Regions from separate parts of the Paenibacillus sp. B-A-8 genome, predicted to be linked through region 1. Evidence: riboswitches for the same ligand, from Rfam matches in the RefSeq annotation. Region 1 holds a riboswitch; the other holds the start of a gene.

Region 1 (4,234 bases):
ATTGCTTCTATTGCAAAAACGTGGAAAAATGACTTCTCGCGAGCTGGCCCAAACACTCGAAGTGTCAGAACGAACGGTGTTTAGAGATATGGAAGCATTGAGTGCTTCAGGCATCCCGATTGTAGCTGAACGAGGGCGTGAAGGAGGTTGGATGCTTACAGAAGGGTACCGAACCTCCTTAACAGGTATGAAGCCACAAGAGATTGGTTCACTGCTTCTGTCCACTGACTCATCTATCATGAAAGATCTGGGGATACAGGACGACTTCTCTTCCGCTGTTCTCAAACTGGAGGCTGCTTCCTCTCATCGAACTAGTAACCCAGCAAATTATCTAAGCCAGCGGATCCATATTGACGGTGCCAGTTGGCATCCTTCGGATGAGACTTATCCGTTCCTTTCTGTACTTCAGAGAGCTCTTTGGGAAGACCGTAAAGTAAAAATCACTTATCTCCGGAACGACGAGACAAAAGTCCGGATGATTGAACCTCTTGGGTTAGTTGCAAAACGAGGAGTTTGGTATGTCGTAGCCAATATAGGGGATGAACTGCGAACCTTTCGTGTGTCCAGATTGATAAACGTAGAAGAGACCAATGAGCGGTTTAACAGGCCTGATGAATTTGATTTAAAACATTATTGGGAAGAGTCCACTACAGCCTTCAAAGCAGCACTGCCAAAATATCCGGTAAAATTAAGGGTTAGAACATCTGTCTTAAAAGAATTGCAACGTGAAAGATTCGTTTCTATCCATATGATAGAGCCATCTAGCAATGCAGAGTGGGTGAACGTAGAAGCCGAATTTAATACGATCGAGTCGGCCTGCCGGATAATCCTTTCTTTTAGTCCCTCGGTTATTGTACTTTCACCGCAAGAACTTTTAGAGATGGTAAAGTCTGCTATCGCAAAAATTTCCGCTATTTATGAGGATTTTTGACACGAAATCTAACGAACTACTCCGAAAAGAAGATTTATGTCAGTTCTTACTATAGACCAATCACCTTTAAATCCCATATAATAACACCAATACATAATATTAATAAGGAGGACATTATACCAATGAACTGGATGCATAAACTTCCGTTAAAACAAAGAATTGTTGCCGGATGTTACCTCGTTGCCGCACTATTTGCTATTCCTGTTTTAGTTACTTTTATGATCTTAGGCAACATTATTTTGGGTATTGTTCTAATCGTCGTTCTTGCTGCTCTAACCTTCCCAGTGGCCCGCTTTATCGAGAGAACGCTTACATCTTCTTTTGATGACATCGCGAATGTATCTCATAGTATTTCAAAAGGGGATTTTACTAGTAGAGCCGACGAGAACGGGTCTATGGGGGACGTAAGCCGTTCCTTTAATACTATGATTGACAAGCTCAAGAAGATTTTGACAGAAGCATCACAAATCACTCGTCAAGTTATGGATGCAAGCCGTGGAATCGAAGATAAGAATCAGAATTTGAAAATTGTCATGGCACAGGTAGCCTCTTCGTCTAACGAGCTAGCTCTTGGTGCAAATGAAATATCTACGGATATCGCTGAAATGACAGAATCTATTAAAGATATTGAGAATAAAGTATCCAATTATACGAACTCAACAAAAGAAATGAACAGACGTTCAATACATACATTAGAGCTAGTTGAACAAGGACGCCAATCCGTTGATACTCAAGCTGAAGGCATGCGTAAAAACATCCAGGCTACTCAAAAAGTAGCTGACACTATCGAAGCCCTTTCTCAAAATGCTCGCGGCATTACGATGATCACAAAGACCATTACTGAGATCGCTGAACAGACCAACCTGTTATCACTAAATGCTTCCATCGAAGCAGCGCGTGCAGGAGAACATGGTCGAGGATTTGCTGTAGTCGCACAGGAGGTTCGCAAGCTCGCTGAAGAATCAACGGCTTCTACGAAGGAAGTCTTTGGCTTGGTTCGGAGCATCGAAACTGATATTAAACAAGCGATTGATAATATCGCTATCAACGAAGAAGTCGTACAGGTACAGAATGAGATGATCACTCAATCTGCTCATATCTTTGCTCAAATCGTGCAAAGTGTACAGTATATTACCGAGCAGATCTCCTCCTTCTCTGCCGAAAGTGATCTTATGTTGGAAAGTGCATTGAAAATCTCAAGTGCAATCGAGAATATCTCTGCGATCACGCAGCAAACCGCTGCCGGCACCGAAGAAGTATCAGCCGCTATGAATGAACAAATTAATGCCCTGCAGTCCGTTGCAGAAGAAACTGAGAAAATGACTCAGGCTGTATTTAATCTACAGAAGACGATCCATATTTTCAAGTTTTAAGTGACGTCCAAATCATATAAACAAATTCAAAAACTGCCCCTAAGCTTAGACTTAGGAGCAGTTTTTTTATATCTATTATTTCATAGGTTCGACAAGACTTTCGTCAAAATTCGAGTTAATTTGCGATAATATATTGACAAAGAGTGTCTAGGAATATATTGTAAAGGAAAATTCTTCTTATAAATTTCTAAATTAATATTGGCAAAATCTTCGAAAGAGGATGACGCAAAACCATGGATCTACAGCCTCATTTTTAATCTGAGGCCATGACTGCCAGGTTGCTGAAAACCAAGACGACTGGACTTTTGTTCAGTCTCTATGGCGATTTATGCTACCAACCTGTGCCCTATTTTAGAGCACAGGTTTTCTAGTGTTTGGTTTTAAAATAACAATCAACTTGTGAGGTGTATTTTTTGAAGACAGTCGCAGATTACATGTCGGAAGCACTACGGAACCTTGGTGTTACCCATTCCTTTGGTATCATCGGTAAATCCATTTGTCCTATCGTTCTTAAAATGGTAGATTACGGTATTGAATTTATTCCTGGAAGACATGAAAGCAGTTCCGGCTTCGAAGCAGCTGGTTATGCGCTGAAAACTGGAAAACTAGGCGTAGCTTTTGGCACTTCGGGTCCTGGTGGAACAAACCTACTAACTGCAGCAGCACATGCTAAGGCCAACAACCTACCTGTCCTATTTATTACTGGCCATCAATCTATTAAAGAGCTTGGAATTCCCCAATGTCAGGACTCTACCTCTTTTCTAGCTGATTTAGCTGATATGTTTAGACCTGCCACCTTATATAGCAAGCTTATTGAACGTGGAGATCACTTTAGCACAATCTTTAATCATGCCATATCCATTGCTTTGAGCGGTAATCGTGGTCCCGTTCACCTTTGTATTCCCTTTGATGTACAAACGGAATTGCTAGAGGAATGTAATATTGTAATCCCTGAACGCGAATCACTGGTTAGCCATGCTAATATCGACCGTGTACTTGATGCTATAAATAACTCAAAGAATCCAATAATTATCGCGGGTAAAGGCGTTAACCGCTCAGGAGCACATAGTGAGCTAATTCAATTAGCAGAAACATTTAATATTCCTGTAGTTACATCTCCAGGTGGTAAAGGAGCTATAGCTTGGGATCATCCACTCTATCACGGTCCAATTGGAGTAGGCGGTTGTACCCATGGGGATGACTTGCTGAATCAAAGTGATCTATTTATCGTTCTCGGGTCACGTTTAAGCGATATGACTATTTGTAATCTTAAAAGGGAAAATCATCCTGCAACATTAATTCAGTTTGATAGCGATCCGACTTTTGTCGGAAAAATATTGTTCTCTAAAACGATTCCAGTGACTGGAGATCTACGTGACAATCTAGTTTGCTATCTCAATAATATTGACACGAACAACATCACAAAACGCGAAGCACCGACAAATTCCGATTATACCGAAGAGCCTCCGATTTTACCAAACCTTTCACTTGCATCGGTCTTGAGTACGATGAGTGATTTGATTCCTTATAACAGCACAGTCTTTGTTGATGATGGAAGTCACGGTTTCCATGCTGCGAAATGGTACAAGGTTAAGAAACCTGGCAGTTTTGTATTCGATGCTTACTTTGCATGTATGGGTAATTCCATCGGGATGGCAATTGGCGCAAAGGTTGCTGCACCAGAAGAAACGATCTTCTGCATTACAGGAGACGGCTGCTTTATGATGCTAGGCGCAGAGATTAACGCTGCTGTCTGCAAGGATATTCCTGTCATATTCATTGTTGTGAATAATAAACAGCTAGATATGGCTCTAAAAGGTATGGAAAAAACTACAGGACGTATTGACGGAACGATCTACGAAGTCCCTATGGACGCTGTGAAATTCGCAGAATCACTTGGTGCTACGGGTTACAAATGTGAGACAGCTGA
Region 2 (4,234 bases), 2.0 Mb from region 1:
ATGGATATGAAATGGCATAAGTACATCACGCGCTGGGCGGATTCTAGAGGGTTAGGTGGACGGGAAATTGATTATCAATGGCCGTCTCCATCATTTCCGGTGGTAAGTATTCGCAGCAATTTGGGTCGATACTCAGGTCAGGGGTATGGTTACGGAAGCAAGCCACAAGTGAAGACGGCTGTTGGTTTAATTGCTATTGGAGATGTAGCTATAGGCTTGATATCCATAGGTGCAATAAGCGTCGGTGTACTATCCGTAGGTGCTATATCACTGGGGATGTGGTTAGCGCTCGGAGCGATAGCACTTAGTTGGCTTGGCTTTGCCGCGGGAGCAATTGCGATTGCAGGAGTGGCTGTGGGAGCGATCGCGATAGCCGAAAAAGCATTGGGAGCGATAGCCATAGGCGATACGGCGTTTGGGGCGATAGCCATAGGGCGAATCGCTGGAGGTGCGATAGCTATTGGACAATGGGCATATGGTGTAATCGCTGTTGGAGAGCATGGTTTCGGGTTAATTCCGATCACGGGTGATGTGTGGAATTGGTTCCGGCGTTTGTTTGGGCTAGGAGATTAAGCCGCTAAGCAGTTCTAAAGTATCATTCATAGTCTGGGATAGTTAATAAAAAATATCTATCAGAACAGAAAAACTAATTGCAATTACCTATTCGGATTTCATACCAATTAATCATGCGATCAGATGTAGCGTTATGTTACTCTTTGTAATGTATTCGAAACTTCATAGGCAAACCTATGGAAATGTAGGGACGCAAAGCTATAGGGACTAAGGTTATTATAACTATTGTCAGCCAGCTGCCAAAGAGTGTATTACGCTTTTTGTTAAAATATAAGTGAGTATAAGTTATACACCTATACTTAATGTCTTATATTTCTCGCTTAAACGCGTATCGTCCTTAGAAGGGCGTCGGGGCGTTTATGCTTGTTAAAGTTTAATAAAAATTAAGTCTTAATTTTTATGGACTTTATACGCAATCAAGCTACTCTTTTGGGGTAGTTTTTTTTGTGCCCATTTTTGGGTACTGAAGAGATTCATATTACATCTGGGGGTAGAAAAGATGAAAAAAATGATTGCAATCGCTACATCGGCAGCCATGATAGCCAGTTTTTCGAGCGAGGCAGGTTATGCTTTAGCAAGTGATGTAAGCAAGGTAAGTGTAGTGAACAGCGTAGTACAAAGCAAAGCTGAGCTATTAAGCAGTGCGTCAGTTATTCCGTTTGATCTGTATGGAAAGGCTATCCTTAGCGCTTATAACGATGTTTTTAAAATGAATCCTGCAAATATTAAATCCATCACGAATAATGGTGGCAACTACTCAGGTTCACCAATAGCTAAGGCTATTGATGGCGATATGAGTACGCATTGGGAAACGGGCAAACCGAATAGCTCAACGTTTACGAACGAGGTTGTCTTTGTTTTTAATGAGTCCACGGAATTAAATAGAATCGTATATGCTGCAAGACAATCCGGTGCAAAGGGTAAGGGGTTTGCTCAGGAATTTGATATTTATGGCTCAACTACGGATGCAGGCGATTTTACACTAATATCCTCTGGAGAATATAAAGGCGGAGCAGGAGATGTTGTGGAGATTGAGTTTGCACCTACAGCTTTCAAGAGACTTAAATTTGTCTACAAAAAAGCTAATCAGGATTGGGCGAGTGCAGCAGAGTTTTCTTTTTACAAAGAAGATACCGTATCCGCTAAAATGAAAAATTTATTTACAGATGATACCTTGAGTCAAGTTAGCGCAGCATTTAATACGGTGGAGAAATTAACGGCTTTAGAACAAGAAGTGCAGTTACATCCACTGTACACGCAGTTTCAAGCAGATATAGAGAATGCAAAGGTGCTTCTGGAAAACCATCAAGTAGAGGAAACGGCAGCTAAGGTTTCGAAGTTAAAGGGGTATGGCACAGCATATGAAAATGCCTATAGCGAAGCTTACAGAATGCCAAACTCAAACGTATCAAAAGTAACGGTGAATGGTGGAAGCTACCCAGGTACGAAACCGGAATACATGCTCGATGATCTGCCGAATACACATTGGGAAACGAACAAAAATAATGACGACAGCTTCACGAATGAAGTCGTGTTTGAATTAGCACAGGCCAAAGTATTAGACAGAGTGGCTTTCCTGGCTAGAGATAATCGCAAAGGGTTCCCAGAAGCTTTTGAAATCTATGCATCAGAGACGAGTAAGGGAGAGACCTTTCAGCTCGTATCTAGCGGAACCGCGACTAGTACGAACGACTTTCTGGAGTTTAAATTCGAGCCTACGAAGTTTAAAAGATTGAAATTCAAGTTCACAAAAGCCAATATTAACAGACCTTTTGCGGCTGAATTTAGATTTTATACAGAGGATAAAGTAAGCGAAGCTGTGAATGGTATTTTCACAGATGGAACGATGAGTGCGGTTGTTCCTGCTTATAATAGCGCCAATGCAATCAATGAATTAGAAGAGGCGGCAAAAGTACATCCGCTCTATCCAATCCTTAAAGACTCATTGGATTTGGCTAAGAAGCTAGTAAATGGTGAAGTTCAAACCGAAGGCACCATTATTGAGGCTGAACAGCGTGGAGATATGAAAAAGCATGCACAGCAAAACCTGAGAATTGGTTTCGGTACGAACAACCAACCTACGGGACTCGTTGCAATGCCTGGAGATACAATCAATGTTTATGTAGATGCAGCTTCTACTGATAAATTGCCTGCAATAGTATTTTCGCAACAAGAGGCGGCTTGGAATGTTTGGGCTAGAAGCGTGCAATTACGTCCTGGTAAAAACACTATAACCGTTCCTGAGTTCGCGACGAATAGTTATTATGCACATGATGTGACTAAGGGCGGTACAGTATATATCGTCAATCCATATACAGCTGAGCAACAAGGAAAAGCACCTTTGATCCGGTTCGAGGGGCTTACGAAGATCCCTATGATGACAAAGACCACAGATCCAGAACAATTCAAAGCCTTCCTAACCACCTACAAACAAAAAATAGATGAAGATAAGGCAGCACATCCGAATGTTCAAGATCGCAAACTTATTGATGTAGTAGAAATGGTCAGCGATCATGTTATTTTTACAGGAACGGCTACAGAAGCGTATAACAAGTTTATTACACAAGAAAACAATCCACTGAATACCGTAACCGGCTATGATACTTGGATGAAGACGATCTTTGACTTCTATGGCTTGGATGGCAGTAGCGAGATTCATGATGCCAAGCTAATTCGTGAAAATATTCGATTGATGCAGCCTTATGGTGCAATGTATGCCGCGGGAGATCATACTGGGATACAAATTGGGACCGTAGCGACGATGTTGGGTGATTTTAACAAAGTCTATCCAGGTTGGGGATTGAATCATGAAATTGGGCATCGCTTGGCTATGGGTGAACGGGAATATGGTGAAGTAACTAATAATATGGTGTCTATGTTGATGTCAGTCTATGCGGATTCTATGGATACTCGTATTCCTTTTGAGAGTGATATTTATAAATATGTCCTCGAAGAAAATAAAGTGGTTATGAATCAGCAGGGCTTATTTGCACAGCTCGGTGCCTACTGGCAGTTGGAATTGGCGCACCCGGGTTACTGGACCGAACTGACAAAGCTGTACCGCGAGCGAAAGGTATCCCTTCCTAACGGTGACAATTCCAAGCAACAGTATTTAGTAGAGTTCTCCTCCGAAGTGCTGGGACTGGATTTAAGCAGCTATTTTGCCAGACATGGCTTCACTGTGAATCCAGAAACGAAAGAGAAGCTGGCTAAATATCTAGCACCGAAAAAGCTATGGTATTTAAATAACTCGGTGGTTCATTATGAGGGAACAGGAATAGCAGATAAGAATGTTGCGATAAAGGTTAATATCACGCCTAACACTACTTCTAAATCGAACACATTAAGCTTCAGTATGGATAAGGATCTTAAGAAAGATTTCTTAGGTTATGAGGTGTATAGAGACGATAAGTTAGTAGGGTTTACTGGGACTGACCAGTTCGTGGACACGAATGTAGATAGCAGCATCAATTATACGTACAAGATCGTTGGTTATGATAAGAAGCTGAGCCCACTGAAGCCGGTACAGGTTAAAGCCTTCAAGCCAGCGTTATCTGTTGAAGATCAAATCACGTTAAAGCTTAATCAAGCTTTTGATCCGATGAGCTATGTAAAAGCGACTAACTATCAAGGAAACGATATTACTGCTAATGTCACCCTG

The links. A riboswitch is a leader RNA that binds a small molecule or an ion and turns the genes downstream of it on or off. The one in region 1 is predicted to bind cyclic di-GMP.
Region 2: it holds a riboswitch for cyclic di-GMP, as region 1 does, so the genes downstream of both, ACN6MV_RS30450 (NPCBM/NEW2 domain-containing protein) here and ACN6MV_RS21265 (thiamine pyrophosphate-binding protein) in region 1, are expected to answer to the same signal.

Annotation. Positions count from the first base shown of each region.
Region 1 covers NZ_CP183882.1:4,721,000-4,725,233, forward strand. The annotation lists gene ACN6MV_RS21255 (helix-turn-helix transcriptional regulator) at 1-931, shown strand, start outside; gene ACN6MV_RS21260 (methyl-accepting chemotaxis protein) at 1,054-2,304, shown strand; cyclic di-GMP riboswitch class I at 2,495-2,590, shown strand; gene ACN6MV_RS21265 (thiamine pyrophosphate-binding protein) at 2,709-4,234, shown strand, end outside.
Region 2 covers NZ_CP183882.1:6,753,280-6,757,513, reverse strand. The annotation lists gene ACN6MV_RS30455 (hypothetical protein) at 1-573, shown strand; cyclic di-GMP riboswitch class I at 731-817, shown strand; gene ACN6MV_RS30450 (NPCBM/NEW2 domain-containing protein) at 1,073-4,234, shown strand, end outside.